DNA from 4 places in the Clostridium aromativorans genome. Region 3 is predicted to be linked to each of the others. Evidence: riboswitches for the same ligand, from Rfam matches in the RefSeq annotation. Region 3 holds a riboswitch; each other region holds the start of a gene.
What was found. Region 3 has a riboswitch for cobalamin ahead of LN736_RS13145 (ABC transporter substrate-binding protein). Riboswitches for the same ligand answer to the same signal wherever they lie in the genome.
Positions count from the first base shown of each region.

Region 1: it holds a riboswitch for cobalamin, as region 3 does, so the genes downstream of both, hemA (glutamyl-tRNA reductase) here and LN736_RS13145 (ABC transporter substrate-binding protein) in region 3, are expected to answer to the same signal.
Region 2: it holds a riboswitch for cobalamin, as region 3 does, so the genes downstream of both, LN736_RS00280 (DUF3870 domain-containing protein) here and LN736_RS13145 (ABC transporter substrate-binding protein) in region 3, are expected to answer to the same signal.
Region 4: it holds a riboswitch for cobalamin, as region 3 does, so the genes downstream of both, LN736_RS09380 (cobyric acid synthase) here and LN736_RS13145 (ABC transporter substrate-binding protein) in region 3, are expected to answer to the same signal.

Region 1 covers NZ_JAJJPB010000004.1:49,339-57,749, reverse strand. The annotation lists gene LN736_RS05360 (sensor histidine kinase) at 1-892, opposite strand, end outside; gene LN736_RS05355 (response regulator transcription factor) at 895-1,572, opposite strand; gene LN736_RS05350 (glycosyltransferase family 2 protein) at 1,754-2,698, shown strand; gene LN736_RS05345 (GtrA family protein) at 2,705-3,124, shown strand; gene LN736_RS05340 (glycosyltransferase family 39 protein) at 3,136-5,418, shown strand; cobalamin riboswitch at 5,468-5,646, shown strand; gene hemA (glutamyl-tRNA reductase) at 5,764-6,978, shown strand; gene hemL (glutamate-1-semialdehyde 2,1-aminomutase) at 6,993-8,267, shown strand; gene galU (UTP--glucose-1-phosphate uridylyltransferase GalU) at 8,353-8,411, opposite strand, start outside.
Region 2 covers NZ_JAJJPB010000001.1:55,156-63,566, forward strand. The annotation lists gene meaB (methylmalonyl Co-A mutase-associated GTPase MeaB) at 1-933, opposite strand, end outside; gene LN736_RS00265 (cobalamin B12-binding domain-containing protein) at 951-1,349, opposite strand; gene LN736_RS00270 (acyl-CoA mutase large subunit family protein) at 1,377-3,041, opposite strand; gene LN736_RS00275 (acetyl-CoA hydrolase/transferase family protein) at 3,058-4,581, opposite strand; gene LN736_RS00280 (DUF3870 domain-containing protein) at 4,794-5,126, opposite strand; cobalamin riboswitch at 5,169-5,344, opposite strand; gene clpB (ATP-dependent chaperone ClpB) at 5,356-7,950, opposite strand; gene LN736_RS00290 (helix-turn-helix domain-containing protein) at 8,041-8,411, opposite strand, start outside.
Region 3 covers NZ_JAJJPB010000018.1:43,958-52,368, forward strand. The annotation lists gene LN736_RS13115 (HAMP domain-containing sensor histidine kinase) at 1-505, opposite strand, end outside; gene LN736_RS13120 (response regulator transcription factor) at 511-1,206, opposite strand; gene LN736_RS13125 (TetR/AcrR family transcriptional regulator) at 1,304-1,888, opposite strand; gene LN736_RS13130 (multidrug efflux MFS transporter) at 2,106-3,296, shown strand; gene LN736_RS13135 (ABC transporter ATP-binding protein) at 3,293-4,075, opposite strand; gene LN736_RS13140 (FecCD family ABC transporter permease) at 4,077-5,081, opposite strand; gene LN736_RS13145 (ABC transporter substrate-binding protein) at 5,155-6,186, opposite strand; cobalamin riboswitch at 6,360-6,543, opposite strand; gene LN736_RS13150 (ABC transporter permease) at 6,659-7,888, opposite strand; gene LN736_RS13155 (ABC transporter ATP-binding protein) at 7,890-8,411, opposite strand, start outside.
Region 4 covers NZ_JAJJPB010000010.1:48,439-56,849, forward strand. The annotation lists gene LN736_RS09370 (energy-coupling factor transporter transmembrane component T) at 1-766, shown strand, start outside; gene LN736_RS09375 (energy-coupling factor ABC transporter ATP-binding protein) at 763-1,488, shown strand; cobalamin riboswitch at 1,531-1,706, shown strand; gene LN736_RS09380 (cobyric acid synthase) at 1,867-3,384, shown strand; gene cbiB (adenosylcobinamide-phosphate synthase CbiB) at 3,466-4,419, shown strand; gene LN736_RS09390 (pyridoxal phosphate-dependent aminotransferase) at 4,450-5,541, shown strand; gene LN736_RS09395 (NAD(P)-dependent oxidoreductase) at 5,562-6,194, shown strand; gene hemC (hydroxymethylbilane synthase) at 6,228-7,100, shown strand; gene cobA (uroporphyrinogen-III C-methyltransferase) at 7,113-8,411, shown strand, end outside.

The sequences.
Region 1 (8,411 bases), on a different contig from region 3:
TGCGTCCCTCATTTCCTAAGAAATTTATCCCAGGTTCTATGTTGGACGTCATGAGTATTTCGTGTTTTATCGCAGAAGCCTCGAAGGGAACAATTGCATTGGTAACTGCGCCGCTGAGATCAAAATTGGAAAAAGTTAATGCCTGCTGGTGGGAATCGGATCTGGCGAGGTACAGCAGATCCTCTATGAGTTTAGTCATTCTTCCCGCCTCCAGTTTGATATTTCCAAGCCACTTGCCCTGGCTCTCTACGGTGTCACTGCGGTTGCCGAGGACTATATCCAGGTTCGTAGTTATAACTGCCAGTGGTGTGCGCAGTTCATGGGATGCATCTGCTACAAAGGCCTGCTGTTTTTCCCAGGCACTTATGATTGGTTTTAGGGATATGTTGGCAAGAAACAGGCTTATGATAAATACCAGTATGAGGCTTATTATACAGATCATGACTGATATCATTATTAGCCGGTGTAGTATTTCATTGTCGGAGGATCTGTCCATAAAGACTATTATGAAGCCATATTCTTTTGGAACTTTCAGATATCTTAGATTGTAGTTCTTATAGCTTATGCTGCCACTTGAATCACTGCTTTTAAAGATATTCGACAGTATGGCTTCATAGGAATTTTTATTGAGATTTGAGTTCTGAGATATTTCAATTATATTTCCACTGCTGTCCGTCTTCACAAAAAAACTTTCCATGGGGTTCATATTTCTGCTGTGAGGCTCAAGAGGAGGTATTTTATCCATTTCAGCTGTTTTAAGCATCTTTGTAAAGGATGAATGTGTGAAGCTCTTGTCCATCAGTATATATATTCCCGAAAATATAGTTATGAGTACCAGACTTGTAAGTATTAAATTAATTAAAACCAGTTCTATCTTCAATTTTTTAAACATGATCAAACCTCTTTCAGGCAGTACCCCATACCTCTTATTGTCTCAATTTTTACACTGCAGTTGATTTCCCTCAATTTTTTCCTCAAGTAGGAAAAATATACTTCTATATTGTTGTTCATCTCCACATTGGAATCAATGCCCCATACTCTGTCCAGTATTTGATCCTTTGTAATCACCTGGTTTTTATTTCGTGCCAGAAGTTCCAGAAGCTGGGATTCCTTTGCAGTGAGTTTCATTCTATTTCCATTGCATTCAATTTCACCTTTCATTGGATCGAAAATCAGGGAAGATAATTTTATATTGCCGTCCTGTATGAAATCCACGTGCCTTCTTCCAAGAGCCCTTATCCTGGCTAAAAGCTCTTCTGTAGAAAAAGGCTTTATCAGATAGTCATCTGCACCGTTGTCAAGGCCTTCCACTCTGTTGGAGATGGAATCCATGGCGGTTAGTATTATAACCGGAGTTTGAATTTTATTTTTTCTGATGTCTTTCAGTACATCTATGCCGTTTTTCCCGGGAAGCATTCTGTCAAGTATTATCACATCATATATTTGAGTTTCAGCCAATTCCTCCCCTTCGATTCCATCATAGGCCGCGTCTACACTGTAGTTGTTTTTTTTGAGAATATACACCAGGGCATCTGAAAGCATGACCTCGTCTTCAATTAAAAGCAATCTCATAATTTCACCTCTTTATAGTATGATTATACGATATGGCTTTCAAATTTTAAAGATGTATAGTTTGTTCAATTATTGATATTCAAATTTAATTTACATTTATTGTTGCTTTTTTAAGACTTTTTTAAGGTTAAAACTACAGAATTATAATAGATCAAATTCCTAGAAAACTGAGGTGAATAAAATGCAGCAAGATACTGTTTATTCTGTGGTGGTGCCCCTGTATAACGAGGAATTGGTGATAGATGAAAGTTATAAAAGACTTAAAGAAATTATGGATACCACCTCGGAGGGTTATGAAATCATATTTGTAAATGATGGAAGTCGGGATAGGACTCGTGAAAAGACGGAAAAAATATGCAGTACAGATAAGAATATAAAACTTGTTAACTTTTCCAGGAACTTTGGGCATCAGCCGGCTATAACTGCAGGTATGAGAGTTTCACAAGGAGAGGCGGTTATTGTAATAGATGCTGATCTCCAGGATCCACCTGAGGTCATACCTGAGATGATTGAAAAGTGGAAACAGGGATATGATGTTGTGTATGGAAAGAGGGCTAAAAGAGAAGGTGAATCTTTTTTTAAAAAACTTACAGCAGGAGTTTTTTACAGGCTTTTAAAGAGCATGACCAGTATTGACATTCCCGTGGATACCGGAGATTTCAGGCTTATAGACAGGAAAGTATGTGATGTTTTAAATTCCCTGCCGGAAAAAAACAGGTATGTAAGGGGACTTGTCAGCTGGATTGGATACAGGCAGACCTACGTGGAGTTTATAAGACAGGAAAGATTTGCAGGAGATACCAAGTATCCTCTTAAAAAGATGTTCAAACTGGCCTTTGACGGTATAACTTCTTTTTCCTACAAGCCCCTTGTAATGTCAGGCTATTTGGGGGGAATATCGTTTTTTATAGGGATAATCATGCTTATAATGGGCCTTATAAATTCTGCAGCTAAGGGCTTGGAGCTGATAAATTTTCAATTTCTAATATCCGTTGATCTGATTATGTTTGGAATTGTACTATTTTGTATAGGTATAATAGGCCAGTATATAGGACGTATTTTTGATGAATGCAGGGGAAGACCCAATTATATTATTGAAAACATAGTAAATAAAAGAGGTGAGTAGAAAAATATGAATCAGCTGATCAAAACCATGGATTCTATTTTCAATGGAAGACTTAAATTATTGAGCCGATTTTCTACCACCGGTGTGTTGAATACCATAATAGATTTTCTGGTATTTACCCTGTGTCAGAGTGTAGTTGGGTTATATTACACTGTAAGCCAGATCATAGGCTACAGCTGTGGGGTGATAAATAGTTTTGTATTCAATAAGAAATGGACTTTTCAATACGATAATCCGGATAAAAATATTGTCCGCGAAGTAATACAATTTGTTCTGGTAAATGTGTTATCTCTTTTTGTAACAGTTGTGCTTATGAAATTTTTGATAGACAGTTTTAATTTTAATGTATATGTATCAAAGGTAGTTATAACGCTTGCAGCCCAGGTGATAAATTTTGTGTCATATAAATTATGGGTGTTTAATTGAGGAGTGAAATTATGAAAAAGATAGAATTTACAAAAGAAAAACTTGCCTTATTTGAAGTAATGGCCGTATCTGCAGTATTGAATTTTGCAAATTTAGGTGTGGAAGGATACGGAAATGAATACTATGCAGCAGGTGTAAAAAGTATGCTCGTAAATTTCAAGAATTTCTTTTTTGTGGCCTCTGATCCAGGGGGATTTGTATCTATTGACAAACCTCCCCTGGGTTTTTGGATACAGACTTTATCTGCCAAGATATTTGGGTTCAGTGGATGGAGCATACTGCTTCCACAGGCTCTGGCAGGAGTAATATCCGTTGGGATTTTGTATTATATGGTTAAGAGATCTTTTGGAAAAGCTGCAGCCTTTATTTCTGCGCTGTGTCTTGCAATAACCCCTGTTTTTGTAGCAACCAGCAGGAATAACACTGTGGACAATCTTTTGGTGATGACGCTGCTTCTTGCCTGCATGTTTTTATCCAGAGCGGCAGAAAAAGGCAGATTTAAGTATCTTCTTATAAGTCTTGTCCTTGTAGGTGTGGGGTTCAACATAAAGATGCTCCAGGCCTATATGGTTATTCCTGCCCTGTATATTACTTATCTGATCTCTGCTGCCGCACCTTTGAAAAAGAGGTTAAAGCATCTTGTCATAAGTACTGTTGTACTTGCTGTAGTATCTTTTTTCTGGGCAGTTGTTGTGGATCTGGTTCCTGCTCAGAACAGGCCTTTTGTAGGCAGCAGTACTAATAACACCGTTATGGAGCTTATATTTGGACACAATGGACTTGAGAGGCTGAGCAGCAGCAGTGGAGGTATGGGCGGCGGACCTGGCGGAAACAGACAGGGAGGAAATATGGCTTACTTTCAGAGAAACAGAAATTCTTCAGATACGCAGAATGTGACCTCAGGAGCAAATGGAAGCGGCCAGGGCGGTGGAATGATGCAGGCACCGGGTGGATTCCCTGGAGGCTCCGGAGGCAGCTCTCAGGGCAGCAGCCAGCAAAATGGCAGTTCTCAGGGAGGCAGCTCCCAGAAAAATGGGGTGAATCCGGCACAGATGCCCCAGGGAGCAGGGCAGAATGGGGAAGGAATGCAGCAAAGACGGGGAAATGGCGGACCCGGCGGAAATGGTGGGCTTTCAGGAAATTTTGGCGGTCAGACTGAGGCTGGTATTACAAGATTGTTCTCCAAAAATGTGCTGTCCGATCAGATAGTGTGGTTCCTGCCTTTGTCCATATTGGGATTTATTGCAGCGGCAATAGTGGAAAAGCTGAGATTTCCTTTTGATAATAGAAGAAAATTGGATTTGGCATTGTGGATGCTGTGGCTTTTACCGGAATTCATATACTTCAGCTATACTAAAGGACTGTTTCACCAGTACTATCTGACAATGATGGCACCTCCTGCTGCAGCCTTGTCCGGCATAGGTCTTGTTTCTATGTGGAAGCTGTATAGGCAGGAAGGCGGAATAAAGGCGTGGCTGCTGCCGATATCCTTTATTGTAGAGGGAGCACTTCATCTGATGATGTTATCCTATTTCTATTCTTCCATACCTGCGGCAGCTAAAGGCATGATAATAGCTGCAGCTGTATTGAGCTTTGCATCCTCTGTGCTTCTTGTAATTTACAGGATAATAAAGAAGCATGATTTGAATCTTGGAAGAAATATAAATTTTGCAAAAGTACTTGCCAGCCTTGCTTTTGTAGGAATACTTGTAACACCTTTTCTGGGATCTGCAGCTGCTGTAACCCATGGCGTAAACGGGAGCATGCCTGCTGCCGGATTGGAGCTCTTGTCGAACACCGGATCCGGAAATTTCAGAATGGGGACTGCGGGAGGAAATAACAGCAGATATTCTAGTGAAAATAAAAAATTGATAGAATTCCTTGACAGCCATGTTAAAAATGAAAGATATGCTCTTGTGGCGTCCAGTTCCAACGCTGCTGCTGGCATGATAATCGAGAGCGGTAAAAGTATAATGCCTCTGGGAGGGTTCTCGGGCTCTGACAAAATACTTTCTTTGAATCAGTTCAAAGAGCTGGTGAAAAAGGGCGAAATAAGATATGTACTCACAGGTGGAATGGGAAGGGACTCACAGGATATAATGAGCTGGGTTCAGAAAAACGGCAAACTTGTTCCAGAAAGCCAATGGAAAAATACCACATCTACCGATACAAATGAAACCGGTGAAGCCAGGGAAGACAGCAGCGCAGAAAATGAGAATTTGGGAAAGAATGGATTTGGAGGAATGGAAATGAATTCCCAGCAGTTATATGATTTGAAAGGTACTGTAAAATAGTTTGTGTATATTAGTTGAATCTTTCTATAATAATGTTATAATTAAGTAAAATTTGATAATAAGTACGGGTTTGATATGATTGATTAAAAGGGAATCAGGTGAAAGTCCTGAGCTATCCTGTAGCTGTATTAGATGAATCTAATTTATATGAGCCACTTGGAAACTGGGAAGGCGTATTTTAGATGATGAATCTTAAGTCAGAAGACCTGCCTGTGCTTTGCACCTTTAACTCTACAGGCGATAGGGGGGGCTGTATATTAATGAGTTACTTTTACGGTAATGTGTAATTATATCTGATTGTAAATGATCCTTTTGCCAGCTTGGTTGAAAGGATCATTTTTATAAATGGAGGTGATAAAAATTATACAACTTATTGGAGTGAAAAGTGAATGTGATATTGAAATAAGGCAGAAGTTTTCCATTATACCGGCAAGGCTTGTAGACAAATTGAGGGACATATATGATGTTACAGGAAATGTGCTGATTTTAAGTACCTGTAACAGAACGGAGATATACGTGAACTCTGATTTACAGAGGGAAGATCTGATCTGTGCTGTATTTGATCGCCTGGGATGGGATAGAGAGCTTGAGAACTATATATTCTATGTAGAGGATAAAAATGCAATCAGACATCTCATGAAGGTGAGCTGTGGTTTTCATTCCAAAATTTTGGGCGAGGATCAGATATTGGGACAAATTAAAACCGCCTATAGTGCTGCTCTTAAAACTGGAACCATTAGAGGACAGCTTCAGAGGCTGTTCCAGAGTGCTGTAACCTGCGGCAAAAAATTTAAAAACACCTGTGAAATATATAAGATACCCGTATCGGTTCCTTCCATAGTGGTGAGAGAATCAGAAAAGAGAAAGATGAAAAAATATATGCTGCTGGGTTTTGGCGAAATAGGACAGCTTGTTCTTAAATATTTGAATTCTTTGAGTACGGAAATTGTATACGTGGCAGTTAGAAATCTGGATAAAGTGGACAAACTATATAAAAAATGCAGCTGGGTTAGATTTATAACTTTTGACCGGAGAAAGGACTATTATAAAGATGTGGACTGCATAATAAGCTGTACGTCTGCACCTCATACAGTAATTTCAAAGGATGAACTTCCTGATAAAAAATTGCTTATATTTGATCTGGCAGTGCCAAGGGATGTAGACAGGGATGTAATGACATTTTCAAATGTTGAGTTGTATGATATAGACCGTATAAGTGCTATTGATCAGAAAAATAAAATCATGAGAAAAGAAAAAATGGAAAAGTGCAGGAATATTATAGATGAGCACATAGATGAGTTTTTGAAGTGGCGGTCCCTGGATGAGATTTCTCCTGAAATACAGAAAATAAAGGAATTTGGCAGCCGGATATGTGAAAAGAGGATAAAGACCTTCAAAAATAAAAGATATACCAAGGACAATGAAAAACTTGTACAAACTATGATAGAGAGCACCGCCAAGGTGTATATAAATAGGGCCATAAAGGTTTTAAAAGAGGGAAAGCTTGAAGGCAGGGAAAAAGAATACATGAAACTTATAAATAAAATATTTTGTCAATGAGGAGGCAGATTAAAATGAGAAACGATGATATATTCAACGAGTCCAAATTATATATGCCCGGGGGAGTCAATAGTCCGGTGAGGGCCTTTAAGGATGTGCCGATGAATCCGCCTGTGATAAAAAGCGGCAGTGGGGCTTACATATACGATGAAGACGGAAATAAGTATATAGACTTTGTCTGTTCCTGGGGACCCATGATACTGGGCCATTGTGATGAAGATGTGGTGAAGGCCATAAAAGATACCAGTGAAAGGGCCATATCTTTTGGTGCCACTACAGAACTTGAACTTCAGCTTGCAAAATATATATGCACTACTGTGGATAATGTGGAAATGCTTAGAATGGTCAATTCCGGAACAGAGGCTACTATGAGTGCCGTGAAGCTTGCCAGGGGATATACGGGAAGAAATAGAATAATAAAGTTTGCCGGCTGCTATCATGGACATTTTGACGATTTTCTGGTGGAAGCAGGTTCTGGAGTTATGACGGAGGGTATTCCGGGAAGTGCAGGTGTGCCTGAGGACAGTATAAAAAATACTCTGGTAGCCCAGTACAATGATATTTCAAGTGTAGAAGATATTTTTAAGCAGCAGGGCAGTGACGTAGCTGCAGTTATAGTGGAACCTGTGGCAGGCAACATGGGTGTGATTCCAGGGGATGAGAATTTTTTGAAATCACTTAGAGCACTGTGTGATGAAAATGGGGCTCTTCTCATATTTGATGAAGTGATGAGTGGATTTAGGGTTGCCTATAAGGGTGCCCAGAGCATCTATAAAATAAAACCTGATCTTACAACTATGGCTAAGATCATAGGAGGGGGTCTTCCCTGTGGAGCCTACGGCGGAAGAAAAGATATAATGGAAAAGCTTTCGCCTCTTGGACCTGTGTATCAGGCAGGTACCATGTCTGGAAATCCCCTTGTAATGGCTGCGGGAATTACAACGCTGAGAAAGCTTCATGATCATCCTGAGTACTATGTACATCTCGAAAAATTGGGAAAGAAATTGGAAGATGGAGTGAGAAATATAGCTGAGCAGAAAAAACTGCCTGTAGTGATAAACAGGTGCGGTGCCATGTTTGCACTGTTTTTCACAGAGGATTCCAAAGTGAAAAATTACAGCGATGCCAAAAAATGTGATACAGGTATTTTTGCGAAATACTTCACCCATATGATAAAAAAGGGCATTTATGTTGCACCTTCACAATTTGAAGCTGTATTTTTGAATGTAAAACACACTGAAGAAGATGTTGACAGATTCCTGCAGGCATTTAATTCCTTTGAAATTTAAAATTGCATGTCTGCGTTGTCAAAGTGCAAATACCGGAAATCCACTAAATTCGGCATTTGCACTTTAATACAGTAGGTTTATTTTTTTATATGTCTTTTTCTTCTATGTCTTTCAGGTAGTCAATTAGATCTTCTCTCAAATCCT
Region 2 (8,411 bases), on a different contig from region 3:
ATTTTTATATAGTGTATCGGATGCAGTGTAAGGATCCATCTTTTTATTAAAGACGTCCTCCACAAGTCTTTTCAGCATGCCCGTTTTATAATCCAGTTTTAAAGCGGATCTTACCAGGTTGTTCTTCAATATAGAAATTATCTTGTCTTTCAACTTGGATTTTCTTCTCTCTTCCAGTACTCCCTCCGACGCCATACTGTCATAACATTCATCTATAGCTGAAAGCAATTTATCAATTCCAGTATTGTCTTTTGCAGTTATGTTCAGTACTGGAGGCAGCTTCCCCCCTTTGTCATTGAAGCTCAGCATGGCCTCTATCTCTGCTGCTGTACGCTGGGCACCTTCCTTATCAGACTTGTTGACTGCAAATATGTCTCCTATTTCCATTATTCCTGCTTTCATTGTCTGTATATCGTCTCCCAGGCCTGGAACCATTACCATAACTACGACATCGGCCACTTTGACTATATCCACTTCAGACTGTCCTACACCAACAGTTTCAATAAATATATAGTCCATGCCAAAAATGTCCAGAATATTTACAGTTCCATATACCGCATCAGAAAGTCCTCCCAGGGCCCCTCTTGTACCCATACTTCTTATAAATACCCCTTCATCGGTATTGAGATCATTCATTCTGACCCTGTCTCCAAGTATTGCTCCATGTGAAAAAGGACTCGTAGGATCAACAGCTATGATCCCGACCTTTTTGCCCTGTTTCCTGATAAGTTTTGCTATTTGATCTGTCACTGTACTCTTGCCAGCTCCTGGAGGGCCGGTTATTCCTATTACCCTGGCCTTCCCAGTTAGATGATATAGATCTTTCATAAGTTCAAGAGATCTGCTGTCCTCATTTTCCATCATGGTTATTAATTTTGCAGCAGCTCTTTTCCGACCGCCCATAATACCTCTTTTAATATCTTCAATATCCATCACATTCACCCTTTAGCTTAGTTCAACTTAACATTTTTTCTAATAAAGTCAACTGTGTCGGAGGTTTTTGTTCCCGGTGTAAAGATGGCTTTCACTCCTGCCTTCTTCAGCCCCGGTATATCCTCTTCAGGTATGACTCCACCTCCTATGACAAGAACATCTTCCGCACCCTTTTCTTTAAGCAGGTTTACTACCTTGGGAAACAGAGTATTGTGCGCCCCAGACAGTATGCTCATTGCAACACAGTCCACATCTTCCTGTACTGCTGCTTCTGCAATCTGATTTGGCGTCTGCCTCAGTCCCGTATATATAACTTCCATTCCGGCATCTCTGAGTGCCCTTGCTATTACTTTAGCTCCCCTGTCATGTCCGTCTAATCCCGGTTTTGCAACTAAAACTCTTATTGGTCTATCCATATCTAAAATCTCCCCTCACTTTTTAATTTATTTATATTCTCCAAATACTCCCCTAAGGACATCACATATTTCACCCAGGGTAGCATATTGTTTTACAGCGTCAATTATGAAAGGCATCAGGTTATCTCCCTTTTTAGCTGCATTTTCAAGTGAAGCAAGTTTTTCGCCTACAGCTTTTGAATCTCTTTCAGCCTTTAACTGTTTCAATTTTTCCTTCTGTTTTTCGCCTACGGAAAGATCTACTTTTAAAAGTCCCTTTGGAGGTTCTTCTTCTATCTGGAACTTATTCATTCCTACAACTATCTGTTCTCCTGACTCTACTTCCTTCTGGTACTCATAGGAACTATCTTCTATTTCCTTCTGTATATAACCTTTTTCAATTGCCTTTGCCGCTCCACCCAGTTCATCTATCTTATTTATATATTCCATTGCCTTTTTCTCTGTCTCATCCGTCAGAGCTTCTACATAATAGGAACCTGCCAGAGGATCTATAGTATCTGGTACTCCACTTTCACAAGCTATGATCTGCTGTGTTCTAAGTGCAACTCTTACCGAATCCTGGGTAGGAAGTGCCAGTGCTTCATCTTTCGAATTGGTGTGAAGGGACTGGGTTCCTCCAAGTACAGCTGAAAGTGCCTGAAGTGTAACTCTCACTACATTATTATCCGGCTGCTGTGCTGTAAGGGTACACCCTCCTGTCTGGGTATGGAATCTGAGCTTCAGGGATTTAGGATTATTTGCATGGAATCTCTCCTTCATGACTTTTGCCCATATTCTTCTTGCTGCCCTGAATTTTGCAACTTCCTGGAACAATCCATTGTTCGCATTGAAGAAGAATGACAATCTTGGTGCAAACTGGTCAACATCAAGACCCGCTTTTATAGCAGCTTCCACATAGGCAATTCCATCGGCAATTGTAAATGCAACTTCCTGCACAGCAGTAGAACCTGCCTCCCTTATGTGATACCCTGAAATGGATATTGTATTCCACTTTGGAAGGTTCTTGGAACAAAATTCGAATATATGGGTGATAAGTCCCATGGAAGGCTGAACCGGGAATATATACGTTCCCCTTGCCACATACTCTTTCAAAATATCATTTTGGATAGTACCCCTTAATTTTTCAGGAGTTACTCCCTGTTTTTCTGCTACAGCGATATACATTGCAAGCAGTATTGAAGCCGGAGCATTTATTGTCATGGATGTACTTACCTTGTCCAGTGGTATTCCATCGAAAAGAGTTTCCATATCTTTAAGTGAGTCTATGGCAACACCAACTTTACCGACTTCTCCCTCTGCCAATTCATGATCTGAATCGTAACCTATCTGCGTAGGTAAATCGAAAGCTACACTAAGTCCTGTCTGGCCCTGTGAAAGTAGATATTTATATCTCTTGTTTGATTCCTCTGCAGTAGCAAAACCTGCATACTGCCTCATTGTCCAGAGTTTACCTCTGTACATAGTAGGCTGAACGCCTCTTGTATAAGGGTATTCTCCTGGAAATGAAAGCTCTTCATTATAATCAATGCCTTGTACATCTTCCGGTGTATAAAGTCTTTTGACCTCTATGCCAGATGTGGTCTTAAAAGATTTCTTTCTTTCCGGAAATCTTCCAAGAGCTTTCCCAAGAGTTCCTTCTTCCCATTCTTTTTTCTTGGCTTTTACTTCATTAACTTTTTCTTCCTTAAACATTTTCTAACCCCTTTCTCTATACTTCTGGACTTGATTTATCAGTTTTAAATTTCATGCTGCCAGTTTCCTCAAATCTCTCATGCCATGACAGCGCCTCTTTAAGTAAAACCGGCGTATGAATATTTTTGCCTTGACTTGCCCTCTTAAAATAATCTTTAAGGAAAGGTCTATAATAAGGATGACTGCAGTTTTCTATTATGACTTTTGCCTTTTCCTTTGGTGACAATCCTCTTAAATCAGCTACTCCCTGTTCTGTAACTATTACATCTACATCATGTTCTGAATGATCACAGTGAGGCACCATTGGAACTATTGAGGATATTTCACCATTTTTAGCAATTGACTCTGTAGTGAATATGGATATATATGAACTCCTCGTAAAATCTCCTGAACCACCTATTCCATTCATCATTCTGGAACCCATTATCTGGCTTGAATTTACATTTCCATATATATCCGCTTCTATAGCTGTATTCATGGCTATTACTCCAAGCCTTCTGATCACTTCAGGATTGTTGCTTATTTCCTGAGGCCTCAATATAAGCTTCTTTCTGTATTCATCAATTTTTTTATAGAATTTTTTTTGTCCCTCCTCAGAGAAAGAGACAGATGTAGCTGAAGCCACTGAAATCTTGCCTTCATCCATGAGATTAAATACTGAATCCTGTGCAACTTCAGTATATACCTGCAGATCAGTAAATCTGGATTCTTTTAATCCTGCAAGTACTGCATTTGCAACAGAGCCAACTCCTGATTGAAGTGGAAGCAGATTTTCAGGAAGTCTTCCCTGTTTGACTTCATTTTCAAGAAAATCTATCAGATTTCCAGCCATTTTCCTGCTTGTTTCACTTATTGGTGCTACACTTCTAATATTATCTTTTATATCGCTGAAAACTATACACTTTATTTTTTTAGGATCTGTCACTATATAGTCTGTCCCTATCCTATCAGATGCATGAGTTATAGGTATTGGCTGTCTAAAAGGCGGCTTCTCTGGAACATATATATCATGTATTCCTATAAGTGAAGTGGGCTGAGTTTCGTTTATCTCCACAATTACAATATCTGCATTTTTAACATATGTAGGTGAATTCCCTACAGATGTAGTTGGTATTATATAACCCTCTTCAGTTATACCGACAGCTTCAACTATCGCCACATCGATTTTGCCCATAAAACCATAATCCACCATCTGTGGAGACATACTGAGATGTGCATCTACGTAATCGATTTTGCCTGCATTGATGGCATTTCTTACATCCTTGTGTGTCTGATATGGAAATCTCTTTTTAATTGCGCCGGCTCTGGCCAGTTCTCCATCCAGTTCATCCCCTACAGAGGCACCTGTGTACAAATTGATTTTAATTTTTTCACCATCTTTTACCCTCTTCGCCAGTGCTATGGGCACTGATTTAGGATAACCTGAAAACGTAAAACCACTGGTTCCGACAGTCATGCCGTCTTTGATAAGTTGGGCAGCATCGTTTGGTGTCCCTATACGTTTTAGAAGTTCTTTGTTTTTTATTCTATCCGTAATCATACTATCCCCTTCTTTATTAAATAATTAACATAATTATTATTTATTAAATTTTTTAATTTATGCTTTACACTCTCCTTTCTTTTTTGATCTAGGTATGTATAATAGAAAAACAAAAAACGGCATAAGTGCATTGAAAAATGTACTCATGCCGTTATTTTTATTAATTTTATATAAAGGTTTAGCCTTCATACCATAATAAAATGGCAATATTATTAACTTTTTTTCTTTACTTTCTTTACTATTATTTTATACCTTTCATAACAATTTATCAATACCGCTATAAAAGATTTTTTAGCCATTCCAAAATAATTATCTTCTATATCCGACACAATTTCTCGAATATCATTCAAATTTCTTCCTATTAACAATTCTTTGGCATATTTTTTTGCGGTGTCAGTGACAAAAGAACACTCTATATCCTGTATTTCTCCTGAATACCTATTTACAATAACTCCTATGACAACTTCTCCACCGTAAAGCTGACTTGCCGTTATCCCCTTCGGAAGCTTTGCATAGCCTGTAATAAATATATTATCCTTTTTCAAAAAACATACCCCCACAACATATATATCCCTTTCCTCCGAAGGAATCAACATATATATTAGGCAGGCTTCCTGGCTCAGATTCATCTTACTCCTTAGTCTTCCCAGACAATACATCCAGTGACATGATAAAGTTTCATCCTCCATACAGTAGCGGCGGACTGCAGTATTCAACTTTTCCTTTTACTTATTAAAATAACACCTAATTAAATATTTAATTTTAACAAATTTCCTATATTTTTTCTATTTCAAATTTGTCTTTATAATCCACTCTTATATTACAGCCTTCATAAATATCACCCTTGATTATTTTCTTGGCAATAGAAGTTTCAAGAACATTTTCCATGTACCTTTTCAAAGGTCTGGCTCCATAAACCGGATCGTATCCTTCTTTTGCTATAATATTTTTTGCCCTGTCAGTTATCTCTATATAAATGTTTTTATCTTTTAATCTATTTTCTATATCTTTTAGAAATATGTCTATTATAGATTTGATTTCCTCTGTATTCAATGGTTTAAACATTATTATATCGTCCAGTCTGTTTAAAAATTCCGGTTTAAACTTCAACTTCATGTCATTCATTACTCTGTCTCTTACATCTTTGTCTATTCCCACAGCACTTTTATTTTCCAGAAGATAGCTGCTTCCTATGTTGGAAGTCATAATTATAATGCAATTTTTAAAATCCACTACCTTGCCCTGATTATCTGTAAGTCTTCCATCATCCAATATCTGAAGAAATATATTAAATACATCGTTGTGTGCCTTTTCTATTTCATCAAATAATATTACACTATAGGGTTTTCTCCTAACTGCTTCCGTAAGCTGGCCTCCTTCTTCATAACCCACATATCCTGGAGGAGCCCCTATAAGCCTGGAAACAGAATACTTCTCCATATACTCCGACATATCTATTCTGATTATATTCTCCTCACTGTCAAATAAAGTCCTGGCAAGAGTTTTGGCCAGTTCCGTCTTACCTACACCTGTAGGTCCCAGAAATATAAATGAGCCTATGGGCCTCTTTGGATCCTTCATTCCTGCCCTTGCCCTTATTACAGCATCAGAAACCGCCTTAACAGCTTCCTCCTGACCTATGACTCTTTTTGAAAGTTCATCTTCCAGCTTAACAAGTTTTTGTCTTTCTCCCTCTACCAATCTGGATACAGGTATCCCCGTCCATTTGGATACTATTTGTGATATCTCCTCTTCTGTAACTTCCTCTTTTAGCATAGCACTTTCATTATTTTCTTTTATAAGATTCTCTTCAGCTTTTATTTTACTTTCCAGTTCAGGTATGACTCCATATTTTAATTCTGCAACTTTATTTAAATCATATTCTCGCTCTGCTTTATCAATCTGGCCTCTCGCGACATCCAGCTGCTTTTTTAAATTTCTCACTTCAGTTATATTGGACTTTTCTTTCTCATATTTAGCTGTCAGTTCATTATCCTTGTCTTTTAAATCATTCAGCTCTTTTTCCACTGTTTTAAGTCTTTCCACAGATGCATTGTCTTTTTCCTTGGATAATGCCTCTTTTTCAATCTTCAATTGAAATAATTTTCTTCTCACATCATCCATCTCAGTCGGCACACTGTCAATTTCAGTTCTTATCATGGCGCAGGCTTCATCAATTAGATCTATAGCCTTGTCTGGCAAATATCTATCCGTTATATACCTGCTGGAAAGTTTCGCCGCTGCCACTATGGCAGAGTCATGAATTCTTATGCCGTGGTATATTTCAAATTTTTCTTTAAGTCCCCTCAGTATGGAAATGGAATCTTCCACAGTCGGCTCATCTATTACAACCGGCTGGAATCTTCTCTCCAGTGCTTTATCCTTTTCTATATATTTCCTATACTCATCAAAAGTAGTGGCACCTATGCAGTGAAGCTCCCCTCTTGCAAGCATTGGTTTTATGAGATTTCCTGCATCCATGGACCCCTCCGTTTTTCCAGCTCCAACTATGGTATGAATTTCATCTATAAAAAGTATTATCTTTCCCTCACTTTTCTGTACCTCTTTTAATACAGCCTTTAATCTCTCCTCAAATTCACCTCTGAATTTAGCTCCTGCAATCAGTGCTCCCATATCAAGTGAAAATATTATCTTATCTCTAAGTCCCTCGGGTATATCGCCTCTTATAATCCTCTCTGCCAGTCCTTCCACTATGGCAGTTTTCCCAACCCCCGGTTCTCCTATGAGTACAGGATTATTCTTAGTTCTTCTCGAAAGTATTCTTACCACTCTTCTGATCTCGTCATCTCTACCTATAACAGGATCCAGTTTGTTCTTTTTCGCTTCTTCAATTAAATTTCTTCCATATTTAACCAAAGCCTCATAAGTTCCCTCCGGATCCTGGGTATCAACTCTTTGATTTCCTCTAACTTGAGACAGTGCTTCTAAAAAACCATTTTTCGTTATGTTAAATTTTTGCAATATTTCATCCACATCTCGAGAATGAATTTCCATAATACTCAACATTAAATGCTCTACACTTATATAGGAATCCTTAAAGTTCTTAGCTATACTCTCTGCCTTTACAAAAATATCTTCAAACCTCCTGGTAGCATAAAGAGAGCTGCTCTCTGCACCTTCTCCCAATACCTTCGGCATTTTATCCAGAACCTTCTTTGTTTCATTTACAAGAGATTTTACGTCTACAGACATCTTTCCGAATATATTTGGAATCAATCCATCTTTTTCAAATACCAGCGCTGAAAATAAATGAATTACATCTATTTGCTGATGATTATGTCTTACAGCTATAAGTTGTGCTTCATTTATTGACTGCTGGGCCTTTACTGTAAGCTTATTTATATCCATAACAATATTGTGCAAACCTTATAAATAAGTATCTACACAATCCCTCCTTTTTATTTTAATATTGCATATACCATTCATTATAATTAACAATTACAAAAATTTATATTTTTCTTTTAGATTTATAGCAAAGGTAAAATATTTAACAGATTCCTCCACATTACCTACCTTATAATACATCTCTCCCATTTCCATATATCTTTTATATATTTCTCTGCTGGTTCCAAATTTGAGAAGATTATCTAAAGAAAGATTCATACACATTTCTCCCTTTGAAAAGTCTCCCTCTTTTAATAATATCAAAGCTTTGTAATAATATGCCCTTTCTATAAAAGCTATATCGTCTAAATTTATAGCATAATCTAAAGCTCTGTTACATGTAATACATGCCCTCTTTAAGAATTTATTATCTATTAATATATCTGTACTCATAAGCATAAAATGTACTAATTCCTTTATATTAT
Region 3 (8,411 bases):
GTTTTGAAAAATCCCCTTCTCTATCTTCACCTATTGATATGTCATAATCCCCTTCCACTATTTTCTTTGCACCAAAATTTAACCTTCTTATTCTCTCATAAAAATATCCATACTGAATATAGTTAAGCAAAAAAAATATAATCAGCATACTTATAAATATCAGGATTATATTTAAATTTTCCCTGAGTGCAGATTTATTAATATATGGGAAAAGTTCATTTTCCAATTTTTCGCTTAACCCATATTGTTCTAATATATGTTTCCCCTTTTGAGCCTCTTCTTCATCCGCCCCAGCTGTAATAACAGGTATTATTTCCCTGGCAATTTCAGGATTATTCCTGTATATCCTTTCGGTTACGGCTCCAAAAGTTAGTACATAATCCTGCTTGAGATTATAATGATACATTTTTAAATTTAAAAGCACAGCCGTCATAAAAAACACATTTAAAATCAAGAGAATTGTCGTACTTCTCCTGAGCTCGGGATTTATAAAATATCTTCTCATATCAATTACTCCTTGTTGACCTTTTTATTCCATATATAACCCATACCTCTCTGTGTAACTATATACTGGGGTTCCCTTGGATTATCTTCTATTTTTTCTCTTATTCTCCTTATATAGACCGACAGTGTATTCTCGTCAAAAAAGGATTTTTCACCTTCAATAAGGCCGTTTAATATCTCATCCCTCTTCATGAGAACTTCAGGGTTATTTAAAAATATAAGAAGCAGCTTATACTCCTGTGCTGTAAGCATCACCTTTTTGTCTCCCTTTTTCACCAGAGCGCTTGTAGTGTCTACTGTTATATTTCCGCTCTGAAACATGCTGCCTGAAGGTTCCCTTTTATAATTTCTTCTTATTATAGCCTTTATTCTAGACAAAAGCTCTCTCACCCCAAATGGTTTGGTTATATAGTCATCTCCACCAATTTCCAAACCAAGCACAATATTTACTTCCTCGTCAAGAGCAGTCAGAAACACTATGGGAACGTCACTTTTGCTCCTTATGTATTTACACAGATCATACCCGCTTCCATCAGGCAGATTTATATCTAGAATAATAAGATGGAACTCTTTATCCTCCATTATTTTCTTTGTATCTTTAACTGTTGACACTGTTAGGACTTCATATCCTTCATCTTTTAAAGTAAACTCTATTCCCGCTGCAAGGGCACTGTCATCCTCTACCAGCAATAATCTGTACATTGACTTTACCTCACCATCAATATTGAATGTAAAACATAATAATTTTACTGTTCTAAATTAATTATACCATTCAGTGTCATAAATCCAAATGATACCATCAATTACAATCTGGTGATTTGCCGTTTTCGATAGAAAAAATAAAATCATCTATCATAAATTCAAAGCTGTCTTCTACTTCTACATCAGGTTTATGCTGAAAATATCCAAGAAAAGTCAATGATACAAATCCATGCAAAATACTTCTTAATTCACGACTTTTATGGACTAAAATCACCCTATCATCTATATAAAAATTTAAAATGCTTTTAATAATGCTCATGGTTTCTCTTGCCATACAATTTATTTCTTTATTTTTCGTGCTGGGAATATTCATGAAAAGTTTATAAGCCTCCCTGTTTTCAAAAGCAAAATCCCGATAAATATGGGCAAATTGCCTGATTGCATCCTCTCCACTTTTACCTACCAGTCCCTGCATTAATTTAAAATTCAATATGCGAATAACATATACTGTCATCTCTGTTTTAAGAGCATCCATATTATCAAAATGATTATATAAAGATGGATATTTTATATGCAGTTTATCTGCAATTTTTTGAAAAGTAACTCTATCAAAGCCGATCTCCTCAGCCAATGCAAAAGCAGCCTTAATTATCTTTTCGCCGGTTAGGTTCCTTTTTTGCATAAATATCTCTCCCCATACGTTTATTTATCCGAACGCTACCATTGCTAATACTCCAACTTCTTAAAATCGGAGATAGATACTTGTTACACGTCTGGATAAGCATAGTTTAGCATTACTATGAAGGTTTATCAACTTTAAACTATACTACTATTTGATAAATTATAAATTATAGTTTATTATTATATCATATAGCACGAAAAGAAAGGGTAATATTTATATGGAATTGTGGAAAAAAAATCTGGTTGTCTGCTGGTTTGGAATGTTTGTGACAGGTATAGGAATGAGTCAAATTGCTCCTGTATTACCTCTATATATAGGAAATTTGGGTATTTACAATACCTCTTTAATTGAACAGTTTTCAGGAATTGCATTTGGTGCTACTTTTATAATATCAGCTATTTTTTCACCAATCTGGGGTCATGCTGCCGATAAATTCGGTCGAAAACCAATGCTCCTTCGCGCAAGTCTCGGCATGGCAATAGTTATAGGAAGCATGGGATTTGTGCATAATGTATATGAACTTATAGGATTGAGGCTGCTGCAAGGCGTTATAACTGGTTATAGTACGGCTTGCACTACATTGATTGCAACTCAGACGGACAATGAACATGCAGGTTGGGCTCTAGGTACACTTTCAACGGCGAATATAGCAGGTTCCTTACTTGGACCGGTAATCGGCGGTTTCATAGAAGAAAACTTTGGCCCTAAAAATGTATTTTTTATAACAGGTGCACTACTTCTGATTGCATTCATTATAACGGCTTTATTTGTAAAGGAATCTTTCACCCGTCAAAATAATAAAATATTGAAGATCAAGGAAGTATGGGACAGCATACCCTACAAAAATTTAACTGCTATAATGTTTGTGACATCTTTTATATTAACTATGTCGTTATATTCTGCTGAGCCAATTATAACGATATATGTCACTCAATTATCCCATAATATGAATCATGTGGCATTGATTGCCGGAATGGCATTTTCAGCCTCAGGTCTTGCAAATATAATCGCTGCCCCAAGGCTTGGAAAACTTTCAGATAAAATTGGAACCCATAAGATCATGTTGACATCACTTATAGCCGCTGGATTGATTTTCATACCACAGGCATTTGTAAAAGATCCCTGGCAGCTTATGGGACTCAGGTTTTTACTTGGATTGGTAATGGGAGGGCTTAATCCTTCTGTAAATGTAATGATCAAAAAAATCACTCCAGACTTTCTCACTGGTAGAATTTTCGGATTTAATATTTCTGCCCAATACCTGGGAGTGTTTGGAGGTTCGATTTTAGGAGGACAAGTATCTGCCTGTTTAGGCATCAGATATGTATTTTTCATTACAGGAACATTGCTTTTAATAAATGCCCTATGGGTTTATTTAAAAGTGTATAAAAGGCTCATTCCAACTTAAATAATAACATTTTTAGGAATAAAAAATGGACATTTATTTATCTTATCCTCATATATGTCAGCTTCTATTCCAAAAACTTTTCTTAGCAATTCCTTTTTTATTATTTTATACGGCATTCCCATGTCCCACAGCTTACCATCCTTTATAACAACAATTGTATCTGAATATCTTGCAGCTTGGTTCAAATCATGCAGAACCATGATCACAGTTAAGCCCAGTGTCTCGTTTAATTCCTTTATTAATTCCAGAATTTCCATCTGATAGGATATATCAAGAAATGTAGTGGGTTCATCCAGCAAAAGTACTTCAGGCCTCTGAGCCAGACACATGGCCAGCCACGCTCTCTGCTCTTCTCCTCCGGACAAGGTTGTAACAAACCTCTGTCTCAAGGGGACAAGTCCGGTTTTCTCCAGTGCCCAATCTATTATATCCATATCTTCTCTGTCAAGTCTTCTTCTGAATTTCAAATGCGGATATCTGCCGTAGGACACCAGTTCTTCCACAGATATATCTGAGGCTATGTTTTTCATCTGCGGAAGTATGGACAACTTCTGTGCAACGGCCCTGGTATTCATATTTCTGATATCAGTTCCATCTAAATATACATTACCTCCTGCAGGTTTTAAACATCTGCCTACAGCCTTAATTAAAGTTGATTTTCCGGAGCCATTGGGCCCTATAATTGTAACTATTTCTCCAGAATGTATATCAAAACTGATGTCTTTTACAACTATCTTATTTCCATAATTCACTTTTAGATTTTCAACTTTCAATTCCATATCAATACCCTCTCTTTCTCCTAAGCAAATACAGAAAAAAAGGAGCTCCCAGAGCTGACATTATAATTCCCACAGGTATCTCCATAGGTGCAAACATCACTCTCGCAAGGGTGTCACACAGCATGACCATAGCAGCCCCTGTAAAAATAACCGATGGAAGCAAATATCTGTAATCCGAACCAATAAACAGCCTCGTCATATGCGGTACTATAAGTCCTACAAATCCAAGAAGGCCTACAACACTTACTGCACTTCCGGCCAGCAGGGAGGAGATCACGATAAAGACAAACCTGGTTCTTTCTACATTCAATCCAAGACTTGTAGCTACTTCATCCCCCATCATCAATATGTTCAATTTGTTGGGCATCAGTAAAAGTAGAATAATACCCACAGAGGCATAGGGAAATAAGGTATTTACCTGCTTCCATGTAGTTGACGAAAGCCCTCCTACCATAAACCCTATAATTCCCGCCACTTTGTTTGGATAAAATGTCATAAGTGCATTTGTCCCTGCTCCCAACAGAGAAGAGACGGCAACTCCGGCTAATATCAGTCTTGTTGGTGCTACTCCTTCTCTCCAGGCTAAAAAATATATAAAAAGAGTAGCCATCAGTGCACCTGCAAATGCCCCCAAAGGTGCCAGATGATAAAAATCCGGAAAAAGTATGAGAATTATCAGTGTCATAAGTCCTGCTCCGGAGGAAACTCCTATAATATTCGGTCCCGCCAATGGATTTCTCATAACACCCTGCAGTATGGATCCCGACAGTGCAAGGCAGGTTCCAACAAGAGCAGCCACTATGGTTCTGGGCAGTCTGACATTCCATATTATCTGATAATTTACTGTGGATTTTTCAAAGAATACCGCATTCACTATTTCTTTGGGACCTATATTTACGGCTCCATTCCCTACACTTACAAAAAAACTGATAATAGATACAACTATAAAAATCAATAAAATAAATCTTTTTCCAATCCTTTGAGTTGTTATATTGCCCTTAACCATTTTCTATTCTCCTCAGTATTAATTGTTCCAGTCAAAAAGCCTTATATCCTTCATATCAAAACTGCGGGCTTTTTTAATTTGTTTTGTTGAATACATGGGGATAAAGTATCTTTGCCAATCCTTCATAAGCTTCGGCATACCTTGCATTTGGCTTGTACAAATATAAATCTTTAGGAAGAATTATATACCTTTTGTTCTTCACAGCAGAAAGAGAATTCCATGCCGGATTATCCTCCACATCTTCCTTTAGCTTTTCCATTATCTTTTCTTTGTCACTTCCCATAGTCTGTACAAATATAAAATCCGGATTCTCCTGTATTATCTTTTCCATGCTAAATACCTTTGCCTCAGATGAATTTGCCTCTGCATCCGATATGTTCACTGTATGCAGATCTTTAAGCATTTCCCCCAACATTGAATGGGAGTTTCTGACTGTAATATCTTTGGCCGTGGCAAATATTATTAAAACCTTATATTTTTTATCCTTTGGAGTTTCTGTTATTATTTTATCTACATTTTTCTTTACCTCATCAATATGTTCTTTATACAAATCCTCTCTTCCGGTAATTCCACTAAAAAGTCTCAGTGTCATATAATAATCCTTTAAATAGGTATTAGCTAAAGCGATAACTTGAATATTATTTTGTTCCAACACCGGTACCATTGCTGCCTGATTTTTGAACTCGTCAGTTGCTATGACCAAATCCGGCTTCAGTGCCAATATCTTCTCCAAACTTGGAGACCCTGGAGTTCCAACAACCTGGGCAGATTCGGCATTTTTAACAGGCTTTTCTTCAGCTTCTTGAACTCTTCCTATTACTTTTCCACCGCAGCTGTCCCAAATATCAAGATAAGAATTATACAGGCAGACAACTCTTTTGGGATTCTTTTTTATAGTTACTTTTTTCCCTCTGGCATCTGTAAATACTACACTGGTTTTATTAAGTGTCACGCCATATTCAGACGCCGATTTAATTTTTTTCTGTTCCGTATCGACTTGATTGCTGCTGCCATTTTCACTATTAACACTTTTGCCGCATCCGGCAAATACAGATGTAACCATTACAATAACCAATACCAATAAAAATATTTTTGTCTTTTTCATATTCCATTCCTCTCTTCCTATTGACTTTTGATAGCTGGTGTTATCTAGTTTTCCTTGATGCCTTCTTGTCAGAATCTTGCTGCAATCCAAAGCAAAAAACCATAGCCTTTTCTGCTATGGTTATATACAAACAAAATTCATATATAAACAACCACTTCCCTCCGAAGGCTTATTTATCAAAAAATTTACAGGCAGGTCTCCTGGCTCATAGTTCATTTTAATCTCAATACCTTCCCGGAAAAATATTTCCAGTGGCAAATATATATGATTTCATCCCTATTTACAGTAGCGGGGGCTGCAGCGGATTTTTACCGCTTTCCCTATTAATTTTTTAAAACCTGTAACTTTTAACCTTTTTAATTGTAAAAAATCATCTCTTTAAATATCTATTAATATTTTTAATTATAACACATATATCTTTATATTTGCAGTAACAAAAATATCAATTTTACAAGAAAGCCTTTTCTTCAATTCAAGCCACTTCATGCCTGCAATAGGATAAAACTGTAAGAATTAAAAACAACGGAACGGCAGCAGCCGATGCGGTGATCATTACATAGGGCGACCAAAAACTGTAAGATCCCAATGTGAGAAATTTAAGTTCTACAAGGCTAATGCCGAAACTGTTTCCAAGACCTACTCCTCCAGAGGGCAGAATCATCCTCAGCCAGTTCACTGCATTGCTTCCTGAAATAGAGGAAAGTATGAGAGGCAGCAGACAGAACACAATGGCTATTATCATGGAATTCACTGTATTTCTACATTTTGCAGACAGAAACAGTGTAAAGCTGACAGTGGCAAGAAGTGTAAGCAGACCTGCAGCTGCAGTGATCATCTCAAATTGACCTACATTTATAGCAGGAAGGCAGATGGTTTCCACACTTTGAATTGAAGTTTTTAAACTTTCCCACCCAAATACACTGTTTTCAACCAAAAGGAAAATGGAAATACATACCGCAGAGGTTATGCCGCAGATCAGAACAACAGAAATTATCTTGGATACAGCAAGTTTCGTCCTTCCGTATTTGGTACACCTGAGTATATTGTCCGCTCCTGTCTGATATTCTGCAGAAAATATAGGGGCAGTAATAAACGTACATAAAAACACCAGCAAGAAGAGCAAGATGATGAGGTAACTTCCCGCATCGCTGCTGCCAAAACCATAGGTGAATTTGAAGGGCTTATCCACTTTTTCATAGAGGGCAAGAGCTTTTTTCTGGGCTGAAGGCTGAATGGCTCTATTTTTTATTTGCCAGGTGTATTTTTTATAGAAATTTTCTGCCGCTTCCCCGGGAGAAATTTTGCTTAAATCCACAGGTGTCTTGGTCTGTGGATCTGCATATACATTCTCTAACCTGTTTATTATATGTTGAAATGGAAGTATTTTTTTATTAAGGACGTCCTGGGGAATATTATCCTTATAAATACTTCCGTACTTCTTTGCAACCTCCTGGTAATTTTTAACTGCCTTCTGTATTTTATCCGGTGTGATATCCCCTTCAACTGTAGTTTTCTTCATAAGCTGTACGGCTTTTATTCCTGAAACTGTAACATTGTTTCCATTCTCGTTTACATAATTGTAATTGACAAAGGATATGGGAAAATAGGCCAGGGCTCCAGAAATTAAAATGGCCGCTATCAGCAAAATCCAGGTGGAACGGGTTTTCAGAACCCTTTTCAATTCCAAATAAAAAATACTCATGTCAAATCTTCTCCTTTCTTGTTTCCTCTTGTGGAAACAGCCATAGATACAGATCCTCCAGCCGCGGTACGGCCTGTTTTGAATCAGGTATATCCGGGGCATCCGACAAATACCTGATGAAAAGATTTCCATCTTTTTCATTTAATATATTTACAATACGGACAGCTCCTTCATAATAGGGAAGTCGTTCAGGAGGTATTATGCTCTCCCATACTTTGCCTTCAACAGTTTTCACAAGTTCATCCGTAGTTCCCTTTGAAATTATCTTTCCATCTTTCATGATGGCATTGCAGGTGGCAATGTATTCCACATCGGAGACAATATGGGTGGAAATAAGTACAATTCGATCCCTGGAAAATTCAGAAATAAATTTGCGGAATTTCACACGTTCTCCCGGATCAAGACCGCTGGTGGGTTCATCCAGAATCAGCACCTCCGGATCATTCAAAAGAGCCTGTGCAATACCTACACGTCTTTTCATACCTCCGGAGAGCTTGGAGATTTTCTTTTTCCTCACTTCGGC
Region 4 (8,411 bases), on a different contig from region 3:
AGAAGATAAAGATAAATTTATAGACAAAAGTATTTTTTCTATATTACATCTATTATCTCTTATTAAAAGAAATAATAGAAATGAAAATAATCTCTTATACAATTTAAATCCCATAGTGAAATTGTCTTTTACTATTTTAAATATAATATTTTTATCTTTGTCCAAAAGTTTTCACTATGTATTTTTAATGGATGTATATTTTCTGTTGTTATTAAGCCTTTTGAATATAAAAGAAATAAAGAGAATACTGATTTTAAGTACAGCTGTTCCGCTGTTCACTGCTGTAATGCTCATGCCTTCCATGGTTATGGGCAATACAAAAAACAGCATTTTGCTTATACTAAAGGTAGTTGGAACTATAATTTCCATAAATACTCTATCCTATACTACCAGTTGGCATGATATAATAAAAGCACTGAAAAAGTTTTTTGTGCCTGATATTTTTATCCTAGTATTTGATATAACCTTGAGATATATTTACATTTTAGGAGAATTTGCTCTAGATATGTTTTATTCTCTTAAACTGAGATCGGTTGGAAAGAACAGCAACAAATATTCTTCCATTTCAAAACTCATGGGAGGTTTGTTTTTAAAGTCCAAGGAAATGGGAGATGAAATGTATTATGCCATGGAATGTAGAGGATTTACAGGAGAATATATATCTCATGTGAAGTTCAAGTTTAAGTTTGTTGATTTCCTATATTCAATAGTAAATATTTTTATAATAGGCATGTATTTTTACATAGCTAGGATGAGGTTAGGATGATAGAATTTAAGGATGTATCTTTTAAATATAAAGATGAAGAGGTGCTCAAGAGTATAAATGTTAAAATAGAACAGGGAGATTCAATAGCACTTATAGGTGCCAATGGCAGTGGAAAGTCAACTTTCTTAAAGTTATTGAATGGGATGATATTTCCTATGAGTGGAAGTTACTATTTTAATAATATACAGATATCTAGGAGTAAATTGGAGGATAGTAGTTTTTCTAAAAAGTTTCACAAAAAAATGGGATTTGTATTTCAAAACTCTGATGCGCAGCTTTTCTGTTCCAATGTATATGAAGAAGTGGCCTTTGGCCCAAGACAAATGGGAATGGACGAGGCTGAAGTAGAAAGAAGAGTGGAAGATTGTTTAAAACTCTTGAATGTAAAAAATTTACAAGACAAAGAGCCATATAACATAAGTGGAGGGGAAAAAAAGAGGGTGGCCATAGCTGCTGTACTTGCTCTTAACCCGGAAGTGCTGGTTTTAGACGAGCCTATGAGTGGCATAGATCCGAAGGGTAAAAAGTTTTTAAATAATTTGTTTATAGAGTTAAATAAGGCAGGAAAGACCATAATATGTTCTACACATGATTTTGAATATGTAAAGGGGCTTTTTAAACGTGTACTGGTATTTTCAGAAGATCATCATATAATAAGAGATGATGTTTATAATAAGGTAATTGAGGATAATGATTTTTTGATAAAATATAATATCAAGTAATCAGTTGACATGGAAAGTGGAATATAATAAACTTAAAACTATAATATAAAATAGATTCTAGGTGCCTTATATATAGGTGAAAAGGGAATGCGGTTAGAATCCGTAACAGCCCCCGCTACTGTATTTGATTATGAATTTTGACTTTTAACTTTAAAAGTAAGAGCTCAAAATAAATATGGATCATAAGCCAGGAGACCTGCCTAGTAGTTGTTTTTGCTTTCGGAGGGAAAGAACTTTTAGTATGTTTAATCTTTCAGTGTAAGCTGAATTTTTATGTTAAAAGCGATGAGCTCTAGAACTCATCGCTTTTTATTTAAATATATATTTTAATAAAAATAAATTTTTATTTTATTTAACAGGTTTAGAGGAGTGGTTATGATGGCGAAAATTATGATCCAGGGAACGGGTTCTTCTGTGGGTAAAAGTATAATTGTCTCTGCTCTTTGTAGGATATTTAAACAGGATGGATATTCAGTATGTCCATTCAAATCTCAAAATATGTCGTTAAATTCCTATATAACTCTGGATGGCAAAGAGATGGGGCGTGCCCAGGTGCTTCAGGCTTATGCTGCAGGACTGCAGCCTGAGGCTTATATGAATCCAATATTGTTGAAACCAACTTCGGATAAAAAATGTCAGATAATAGTAAATGGCAGGGTATATGGTAACAGCACTGCCATGGAATATCACAACATGAAGCTGGAATTTAGGGACATGCTTAGAAATCATTTTAAAAAAATGGAAGAAAGTTTTGAAATAATAGTGATGGAGGGCGCAGGAAGTCCTGCAGAAATAAACTTAAGAGATAGAGATATCGTGAATATGGGCATGGCTGAGATAGTGGATGCACCGGTGATTTTAGCCGGTGATATAGACAAAGGAGGAGTATTTGCCTCTCTTGCAGGGACTATGCTGCTTTTTGATGAAGAGGAAAAGAAAAGAGTTAAAGGTACAATAATAAATAAATTTAGAGGGGATATAGATATACTAAAACCCGGTCTTAATATGTTGGAAGATATTATTAAAGTTCCCTGCATAGGAGTTATACCATATTTTAATCTGGCACTGGAAGATGAAGATGGAGCTGTGGAATTTAACAGGAAGGTTACAGCACCTATAGATATAGCTGTAATAAAATTGCCCCATATTTCTAATTTCACAGATTTGGATGCACTGAAAAGTGAAGAGGATGTTTCAGTGAGATTCATAACTTCTGTAGAAGAATTTGGGAACCCTGATTTACTTATAATTCCGGGCAGCAAAAATACTATAGAAGATTTGATAAAAATTAGAAAGTGTGGACTTGAAGCCTGTATTAAAAAATACAGTGAAAGCGGAATTGTAATAGGGGTTTGTGGAGGCTATCAAATACTTGGAAAGACCATAAGCGATCCATATAAAACAGAAACTGATATGGGAGAAGTAGAGGGAATGGATCTTCTGGATATAGAAACTGTATTTGAAAAAGAAAAAGTAACCACAAGGATAAAGGCCATAAGCAATATTGATTTCCCTTTTATAAAAGGAAATGGATCCTTAGAAAGAAGAAAATTGGATGTCTATGGATATGAAATTCATATGGGCATATGCAAATATGGTGAAAATGCAAAGCCGCTGTTTAGATTTACGGAGAAAAATGGAGAAAAAGTCAATATAGAAGATGGAGCTGTAAACACAAGACAAAATGTATTTGGAACTTATATACACGGCGTTTTTGATGCCATTGATTTCAGAGAATATATTTTAAATAAAATAAGACAAAATAAAGGCTTGAGTTATAAAAAGTCCAAAGTATATGAAGATCTTAGGGAAGGCGAGATAGAAAAACTTGCTGGTATAGTGAGAAAAAATCTTGACATAGATAAGATATATGCCATTATGAGTGTAAATAGATAATGGATACAAAGCTTGTACAGTTACTTACAGTAATATTAGAATGGGGGGATTGATTTGTCTATTTCCCTTATAAGTATAAATATGATAGATCTTTTTGCAGCAGTTATAGTGGATTGGATATTTGGGGATCCACATTGGTTTCCGCATCCCGTTATATATATAGGGAAACTTATATCCTATTTAGAAAAAAGAGGAAGAAAATTTTGCAGGAAAAATGGTACTTTAAAAGCTTTTGGGGGTTTGATAGTTTTAGTAGTGGGAGCTGTAAGCTTTTTGGTTCCATTTGCTGTGCTTATGCTTCTTGGAAAGCATATGGTTTTATATCATATAGTAAATGTATTTATTATGTGGACAACTATTTCCGCCAAATGTCTAGCTGTGGAAGCTAAAAAGGTATATTATTCATTGAAGGAAGAGAATATTGAGGATGCAAGATTAAAGCTTTCCTATATAGTGGGTAGGGATACATCTAACTTAAACAGTGAGGAGATAATAAGGGCAGATGTGGAAACGGTGGCAGAAAACACTTCCGATGGAGTTATAGCCCCGCTTATATATGCAGCCGTACTGGGAGCACCTTTTGCTATGCTCTATAAAGGTATAAATACTATGGATTCAATGCTTGGTTATATGAATGAAAAGTATAGGTATATAGGATTTTTTCCCGCTAAGATAGATGATCTATTCAACTTTATACCTGCAAGAATTACGGGATTGCTGATGTGCATATCATCTTTTATGATAAATGGCAGCCCAATGAAAGCTTTAAAGATTATGATAAGGGATAGAAAAAATCACAAGAGTCCAAATTGTGCTTATCCGGAAGCCGCCGCAGCAGGTGCCCTGGGAGTTCAGCTTGGCGGTACGAATGTTTATTTTGGTGAAATAGTGTATAAGCCTACTATAGGAGATAAGCTTACAACATTGAATTTTGAACACATAAAGCATTGTATAGATCTCATGTATTTTACAGAAATATTCATGGTGATTTTAATTGGAATAATACTGATTGTGCTGAATTTGAGCTATATTTAAAGATCAAGATTGGGATTAGGATGTGTTTATATGGAACATGGTGGAGATATATATACAGAAGGACTTTTGAAGGGAAAGGAGCTTTTGGATTTCAGCTCAAATATAAATCCTTTAGGCGTACCGGACAGTTTTAGAAAAAATATAGGTGAAGCACTGGAAAGTGTGGAAAAATATCCAGATGCTGAGTACAGAAAATTAAAGTGTAATATAAAGAGGTATTTGAAATTTTCAAAGAATTATTTTGGAAATTCTAGATATGATGGAGAAAATGTCATTGATGATAGAGATATAGTCTTGGGAAATGGGGCTGCTGAAATAATAGATCTGGCCATAAGCTGCTTTAAAAGTATATGTATAGTAGTGCCTTCTTTTATAGAGTATGAGAAAGACGCACTGAAATGGAAGTGCAGTATAAGCTATTCCAATTTGACAGAGAATATGGATTATGATTATCAGGATATTAAATCAAAGATTAAAGATGCGGAGGCTCTGATCTTGGGAAATCCCAATAATCCCAATGGTGTGATAATAGATAAGAGCAGATTTCATGAAATTGTAAATTTCTGCAGTGAAAACCACAGGACAATAATTATAGACGAAGCATTTGTGGAGTTTACAGGTAAAAGGAACTGTAGTTTTTTAGAGGAAATGGAACAGAACAGATGTATTTTTGTCGTGAGGGCGCTTACAAAATTTTTTGCACTACCTGGAATAAGAATGGGTTATGGGCTCTGTAGAGACAGGAAATTGATGGATAAAATAAGAGCTAAACAAAATCCCTGGAATATAAATTGTTTTGCAGAGACGGCAGGTAAATACGTATTGAGGGATAAATCTTATATGGACAGCTCTCTTGAATGGATTGAAAATGAAAGAAAATTTATGATGGACAATTTGAGTAAAATTCACATAATAGAAAAAGTATATGATACATTCAGTAATTTTATACTTTGCAGAATACAGGGTGTGAACTGTGAAGAACTTTATAAAAGATGTCTGGAGAAGGGTATACTCATAAGAAAATGCAGCAATTTTAAAGGTCTGGACTGCAGATTTATAAGACTGGCAATAAAGGATAGAGCTAAAAATCAAAAGCTGATAAACCTGCTGAAAAAGATTTAGCTGGAGGAGAAGATAGAGAAGTGAATAAAAACCTGTTGAAGAATAATTCAAATATGCTCATTGCTCTACTGCCGTCGGAAATAAAAGTTATAGTAATAGGCGGAGGAAGAGCAGCTTATATAAAGTCAAGGACTTTTGCACTGAAAGGATGCAGGGTATACGTGCTTTCACCGGAGTTTATCCAGGAATTTTATCATATGAAAGATAATTTGAATGTCGATATAATTCCGGGTTTATATCAAAAAAAATATATAGAGGATAAACACATTGTGGTCATTGCCACCAGTGATAGAGAATTAAATGAGGTTATAGGAAGGCATTGCAGGGAGTTGTGTAAAATTTATTTAGATGCCTCAGAACCTGAAAATGGCAGCTGTATTATCCCATGTCAGAGGAATACTGAAAATATTTCCCTGGGAATTAATACTATGGGAGTAGGTGTGTCTCCTATGACTTCGAGGTTTATTGCAGATGAGGTAGTAAAATATTTGAAGGACTATGATGATTTTGTGAAGTTTACCTCTAAAGTGAGAAACAATATGGGAAATATGGAATATAGAGAAAAAGTCATGAGATTTGTGTGTACGGAGGATTTTTACTTTTTCTACAGAAAAGGGAAATCTTCTATGATAATGAAGATGTTTTTTGGGTAAATGATGATTCGTTTTTGTAGGGGGTGATATCATTTGGAGTTTAAGATTGCAACTCGAAAGAGCAAACTGGCTCAACTTCAGACTGAAATAGTCATGGGTATATTGAAAAGAAATTTTAATGCTGAATGTCAAAAAATACTTGTAGAAACTACTGGAGATAAAAGACTTGACATAGCTTTAAATAAAATAGGAGGAAAGGGGCTGTTTCTAAAAGAAATTGAGCTGGCACTTTTGAAGGGCAAGGCGGATGCAGCAGTTCACAGCATGAAGGATGTTCCCTTCGACATTCCCGGTGAGTTTGAAATAGCGGCTGTACTAGAAAGAAAAGATGTAAGAGATGCTTTTATTTCGGCAGGTAATGTACATTTTGAAGAACTGCCCGAAGGCTCAAAAATTGGTACAAGCAGTAATAGAAGGGCTGCCCAGATAAAACTTTTAAGACCTGATTTGGAGATAGTTGCTATAAGAGGCAATATACAGACCAGGATAAAAAAGATAAAAGAACAGGATTTGCAGGGAATAGTTGTAGCTGCAGCAGGTATTAAGAGATTAAAACTTGAAAAATTAGTAACAGATTATTTTCCAATAGAAGAATTGATACCTGCCATTGGGCAGGGAGCTCTGGGGGTGGAAATAAAAAAGAACAGCCAGCACAAAGATTTTTTTGTGAATTTAAATGATAGGAGTACGAGAATCTGCGTGGAAGCTGAAAGAAGTTTTATGAGGACATTGAAGGGAGACTGCCATTCTACAATAGGTGCCTATGCCAAAATAGAGGGTAATCTTATAAATATCATAGGAATATTTAAGATGGGAAGTAAATTGGTGAAAAAGGACATAACGGGTAATGAAGAAAATTATATGTTTTTAGGTGAAAAACTTGCTAAAAATATAATAAATTCTTGAGGGAGGTTGCATATGGGTAAAGTTTATCTTATAGGTGCAGGTCCTGGTGATGAGGAACTTATAACTTTAAAAGCCGTAAGGAAACTTAGAGAATGTACTGTAGTAATGTATGATAGATTGGCAGGTACCGGAGTTTTAAAATATTTGAATGATCACTGTAAAATATATTATTGTGGAAAAGAACCAGGTTGTCATTATAAAAGTCAGGATGAGATAAATGCAATGTTAATTAAACTAGCAAAAGAGGGTCATATTGTAGGAAGAATTAAAGGGGGAGATCCTTATATATTTGGAAGAGGAGGAGAAGAAGCTCTTGCTCTTTTGAAAGAAGGTATTGAATTTGAGGTTATTCCGGGAATTACATCACCTATTTCTGTGCTGAATTATGCAGGTATACCTGTAACCCATAGAAAAATAGCTCAAAGTTTTCATGTGTTTACAGGGAAAACTGCAGATAAATTGAAAATAGATTGGAATGCTGCAGCCAGAATAGGTGGTACTTTGATTTTCCTGATGGGCTTTAAAAATTTAAGTATAATATGCGGCAATTTGATGAGAAATGGAATGAGGGAAAATACACCTTGTGCAGTAGTAATGAATGGAACTACTGCAAAACAAAAAAAGATTGTAGGACAGCTTAATGATATATGCGAAAAGGCCAGCAAGGCTTCATTGTCCTCTCCCTGTATAATAGTAATAGGGGAAGTGGTCGGGTTTAGTGAACAGCTGAACTGGTATGAAAAAAAGCCGCTTTTTGGGAGGAATGTCTGTATAGCCAGATCCAAAACACAGTCAAGGGTAATGCGACAAAAGTTACTGGACCTGGGAGCAGAAGTTACTGAAATACATTCTATTGAAATAAAGTATACTTCAGAAAATATTAAAAAATATATAAACAGGCTTTCGGACTATGATTATATTGTGTTTACCAGTGTAAATGGAGTAAATAGTTTCTTTGACAGGCTTTTAAGTGAAAACTACGATATTAGAAAGATAAAAGGAAAGTTTACGGCAATAGGTCCTGCTACAGAAAAAGCTATAAAGCAGAGGGGAATTATACCGGAAATGGTGGCAGAAAAATTTGTAGCTGAAAGCCTCCACGACAAAATGAAAAGTTTTATAAAAAAGGGAGACAAGATATTTATTCCGAGATCTAAAAATTCAAGGCCTTATCTGGCAGAAACCCTGCGGAAAGAAGGATGTATCGTGGATGAATGTTATACTTATGAGACTGTATTGGGCAAATTACCTCATGGAGAATGTTTTGATAATGTGGATATAGTGGTATTTACAAGCCCTACCACAGTCAAA